Regions from separate parts of the Kocuria sp. CPCC 205231 genome, predicted to be linked through region 2. Evidence: predicted binding sites of a transcription regulator. Region 2 holds the regulator's gene; the other holds the start of a gene.

Region 1 (2,385 bases), on a different contig from region 2:
GGAGGACGGGACCGGGTGGGGACGGGTGCCGGGTCAGCCGGCCGCCGCCCGGAGGTCCTCGGCGGGGGTGCAGACGTTGCGCAGCTCGCCGATGCCCTCGATCTCGGTGACGACCTCCTGGCCGTCCCGCAACCAGATCCGGCGGGGCTTCTGGGCCAGGCCCACGCCGGCGGGAGTGCCGCAGGCCACGAGGTCCCCGGGCTCGAGGGTCAGGAACCGGCTGAGGTACTCGACCAGCTCCACGGCGGAGAAGATCATCCGGTCGGTGCCGGAGTCCTGGTGCCGCACGCCGTCCACGGTGCAGCGGATCGCCAGTCCCGCCTCGGGGTCGATCTCGTCGGGGGTCACCACCACGGGGCCCACCGGGGTGGTGCGGTCGAAGTTCTTGCCCTGGAACCACTCGGAGGTCCGGCCCTGCCAGTCCCGCACCGAGATGTCGTTCATGATGGTGTACCCGGCGATCGCGGCCCGCGCCTGGTCCGGCGTGGCGTGGCGCAGGGGCGAGCCGATCACCACGGTGAGCTCGGCCTCCCAGTCGATCTTCTCGGACTCCTCCGGCATGGCGATGGGGTCGGTGGGGCCGATGAGCGCGGTGGCGTACTTCGCGAAGATCGTGGGGTGCTCCGGGATCTCCTGACCGACCTCCTCCGCGTGGTCGTAGAAGTTCAGCCCGGCGCACAGGATCTTGCCCGGGCGCAGGACGGGCGTCGCCAGGTCCTCCGGGGCCGGCGCGGGGCCCGGCTCCCCCGGCAGCCGCAGGTCGCCCCCGGCGAGGAGGGCCCCGACGTCGGGGACGGGGAGGTAGACGGTCCGCCCGTCCTCCTGCCGGAAGGCCTGGGTGGTGCCGTCTCGTCGCACGGTGCCGAGTCTCACGGGTGCTCCCTCACGTTCTGCGGTGCGGTCTCCACCGACGATCCTATGCACCTCCGGCGGGAGGGTGCACCGCGGCGGCCTACGCGCAGCGCACCACGCGGATCCCCGAGGCGCTCGTGGCGGCGAGCAGCCGCCAGCGCCCGGTGTCGAGGGTGTGGACGAGCTCGAGGGTCAGCAGCTCGGAGCGGGTGTTCAGCTGCACCTGGACCCGCCACATCTGCTGGTCCACCGCACCGATCCCCCGGTCCTTGGGCAGCCGCGCGTCCTCGGACCACCAGGCGCGGCGCTCGTACCAGCGCACGGGTCCCTGGGCCACCAGGTAGTCCCGCCCGCGCCAGCGCACGCCCACCGGCACCCCGTCCGTGTCGCAGTCCACGTCGACGCTCTCCGTCAGGAAACCCACGACGGCTCCTCTCTCCCTCGGCCCGGCGCCCGTCCCCGGTGCGCCCTGTTCCCTGGAAGCTAGAACACCTGTACGACACGCTAACCCGGAAGAGCGCGGAAAAGGAACAGGTGTTCCCGTGCAGGCCTCGTTCCGACCTGGCCGTTCACTTTTGCGATCGAGGACGGCGAAGCATGGACAAGCCCAGCGAAATGGATACGCTGAATGCACGGAGGGCCTGCCCTGCGCGGCCCTCCCGGACGTCCCCTGTCCCTCGTCCGCCCCGCCGGAGCAACCGGCGTCGACCTCACGGAGGCCTTCCATGACCGGAACCATCACGCTGATCGCCCACACCGCGGCGAACACCAAGAAGCCCGCGGTGAATCTGCGTCCGTCCGGCCCGGAGGACGCCGAGAGCCTCGCCCAGCTCTACTACTCCTCCTACGAGCAGGGCGGGGTCTCCAGTCTGGAGGAGGCCCGCCAGGTGATCCGGGGAGTCTTCGACGGGGAGTACGGGCCCTTCCTGCCCGAGGCCTCGCCGGTGGTGGTCGACGACGACGGGACCGTGGTGGCCGCCGCGCTCGTGCTGTCCCGGCGGGTCGGCGACGACCTCCCTGACGTCCCCTACATCTTCGAGCTGTTCACGGCGGCCTCCCGCCGCCGCCAGGGCCTGGCCGAGCAGCTGGTGCGCTGCGCCATGGGCACCCTCTACGACAACGGCTACGACCAGGTCAGCCTGCGGATCGCCGAGGACAACGCGGCGGCGCTCGCGCTCTACCTGACGCTCGACTTCAACCGCTGGGTCCCCGAGACGGACGACGTCTGAGCCCGGCGGGCGCTCCGGACCGGGGGACGCCGGAGGGGACGCCGGCACGAACAGGACCCGGCACCAGGCCGTGGAAGAGGCCTTGGACCCGCGATGCGGGTCCCGGGCCTCTTCTGTGACCGGCTCAGAGCGAGAACTCCTCCCGGACGGGGGGATCGGCGGCGATGTCGACGAACCGCGCCCAGCGGGGGCGCACCGCCACGAGCCGGGTGCTGTCCTTGTCCGTGGCCCCCGGGTGCCGGGACTCCAGCACCTCGCCGGCGTCCTGCGCGGCGGAGCCCTCCAGCACGGCGGCCTCGCCCTC
Region 2 (2,385 bases):
CGCGGCTACGTGCCCGCGGAGGACACCGACCCGGCGACCCTGCACGTGGCCCCGCTCAGCGTGGCCGGCACCCTGCGGGAGGGGCTCTTCGACGGGCGCACCGTGGTCCTCACCTCCGCCACCCTGTCCGTCGGCTCGTCCTTCGACTCCGCCGCCGGCGCCCTCGGCCTGCGGGGCGAGGGCGCCCCGCGCTGGGAGGGCGTGGACGTCGGCAGCCCGTTCGACTACCCGAAGCAGGGCATCCTCTACCTCGCCAAGCACCTGGAGAAGCCCGGCCGCCGGCTCACGGAGGCCCAGCTGGACGAGATGCTGGCCCTGCTGGAGGCCTCCAGGGGCGGGGCCCTCGGGCTCTTCTCCTCCCGCCGGGCGGCGGAGGAGGCGGCCGAGGCGCTCCGCGGGCGCACCGACCTGCCGATCCTGTGCCAGGGGGAGTCCTCGCTCGCGGGACTCGTCCAGGAGTTCACCGACGACCCGGCCACGAGCCTGTTCGGCACGATGAGCCTGTGGCAGGGCGTCGACGTCCCGGGGGCCTCGTGCCGGCTCGTGATGATCGACCGGATCCCCTTCCCGCGCCCGGACGACCCGCTGGCGAGCGCCCGCAGCCGCGCCGCGGAACGGGCCGGCGGCAACGGGTTCATGTCCGTGTCCGCGACGCACGCGGCCGTGCGGCTCGCCCAGGGGGCCGGGCGGCTCATCCGCGCGGGCGGGGACCGGGGCGTCGTGGCGATCCTGGACTCCCGGATCGCGACCGCCCGCTACGGCGGCTTCCTCCGCGGGTCCCTGCCGCCGCTGTGGACCACCACGGACCGCCAGGTGGTGCTCGGCGCCCTGCAGCGGCTCTCCGTGGGCTGAGCACGTCCGGCGGACGCCCGGGGTCTCCCCGGACCGCGCCGGGCCCGCACGGGGTGCGGACAGCAGGAGGTGTCCGGACGGCGGCCGGCCCGGACGGCAACGGGCCCCCCCACCGGCGGCGGAGGGCCCGGGTCCCGGGCGTGCGGCGGCTCAGAGGCTGCGCAGCACCGAGACGACCTTGCCCATCACGGTGGCGTGGTCGCCGAGGATCGGCTCGTAGCGCGTGTTCTGCGGCAGCAGCCAGGTGTGGCCGTCCCGCTGGCGGAAGGTCTTGACCGTGGCCTCGTCGTCGAGCAGGGCGGCCACGATGTCACCGTTGTCGGCGGCGCTCTGCCGGCGCACCACCACCCAGTCGCCGTCGCAGATCGCGGCGTCGATCATCGAGTCGCCCTTGACGCGCAGCATGAACAGCTCGCCGTGCCCGACCAGCTGGCGGGGCAGCGCGAGGACGTCCTCCACGGACTGCTCGGCCGTGATCGGCCCGCCGGCGGCGATGTGGCCCACCAGGGGGACCATCGTCACGTCCGCCGAGGTGGACAGCTCGGCCACGGCGTTCTGGGCGGCGGGACGAGCGGTCCGGCTCGCCGGTGCCGCCGGGGCCTCCTGCGACGGCTCGGCGGACTCCGCCCCGGCGGTCCCGCGCAGCTGCAGGGGAGTGAGCACCTCCATGGCCCGCGGGCGCTTGGGGTCGCGGCGCAGATAGCCCAGCTTCTCGAGCTGGGCGAGCTGGTGGGTGACGCTGGAGAGCGAGGCCAGGCCCACGAGGTCCCCGATCTCCCGCATGGACGGCGGATAGCCGTGCTCGGCGATGGAGCGCTGGATGGCCTCGAGGATGGTGCGCTGGCGCACGGTGAGCCCGCGGCTGCGCGAGCGTGCCCCGGGGCGGGCGCCCCGGGCGCGGGGCTCCTCGGGGGTGGGGGGCTGGGCCATGGGAGCGTCGTCCTTTCCCGTCCGGCTGCAGGTGCCGCAGCCGGTCTGCGCGGTCCCGGTTCCGATGTCGGACCCGGGTGGTTCGATGGGTCCCGGTCGGCAGGCGCAGGGGATCCGCAGCGCGCGCCGGCCGGGGGCCCGGACCTGTCCTCAGCCTAGGCGACACGCCGTGTGTGTTCAAACATATGTACGACCCGCTGTCGACAGCATTCGCAGACACGTGCTAGACATGGGTCATCGGTATTCGAAAGTATGTTCGATCGAATGGAGGCCCGCGAGGGTCGTCGACCGGACCGGTGTTCGAGATCGCCCGCTCCGTGCGGGAACGTCAAGGAGTTCATGTCATGAGTGCCAGTGCCACCCTCACCGCCGTCGTCGCCCGCCGCCGCGAGTCCGCAGGATCCGCCCGGGGGCTCGGCCGTGCGCTCCGGCGGGCCCGTCCCGCCCGCTCCGCGTCCCGCACCCCGCTGACCCTGACCCGCCGCGGCCGCCTGGTGTTCCTGGGGCTGCCCGTCCTGGCCGGCTCCGCCGCCCTGGTGGTGCTCGCCGTGATCTTCCTCGTCCCCTCGACGGCCACGGCCACGAGCGCACCCGTCCCGGGCT

Evidence for each region. The regulator LexA, encoded in region 2, represses DNA repair genes until DNA is damaged. The targets are predictions, from matches to a motif close to TCGAACANNTGTTCGA.
Region 1: RF640_RS13400 (DUF6504 family protein) is a predicted target of LexA. The motif match lies at 1,337-1,352, and genes of this name have one in related genera.

Annotation. Positions count from the first base shown of each region.
Region 1 is NZ_JAVKPP010000012.1:91,908-94,292, reverse strand. Features, by position in the region: gene RF640_RS13405 (fumarylacetoacetate hydrolase family protein) at 34-873, opposite strand; gene RF640_RS13400 (DUF6504 family protein) at 953-1,276, opposite strand; gene RF640_RS13395 (GNAT family N-acetyltransferase) at 1,578-2,081, shown strand; gene RF640_RS13390 (pyridoxamine 5'-phosphate oxidase family protein) at 2,206-2,385, opposite strand, start outside.
Region 2 is NZ_JAVKPP010000004.1:278,409-280,793, forward strand. Features, by position in the region: gene RF640_RS05905 (ATP-dependent DNA helicase) at 1-852, shown strand, start outside; gene lexA (transcriptional repressor LexA) at 1,003-1,782, opposite strand; gene RF640_RS05915 (hypothetical protein) at 2,127-2,385, shown strand, end outside.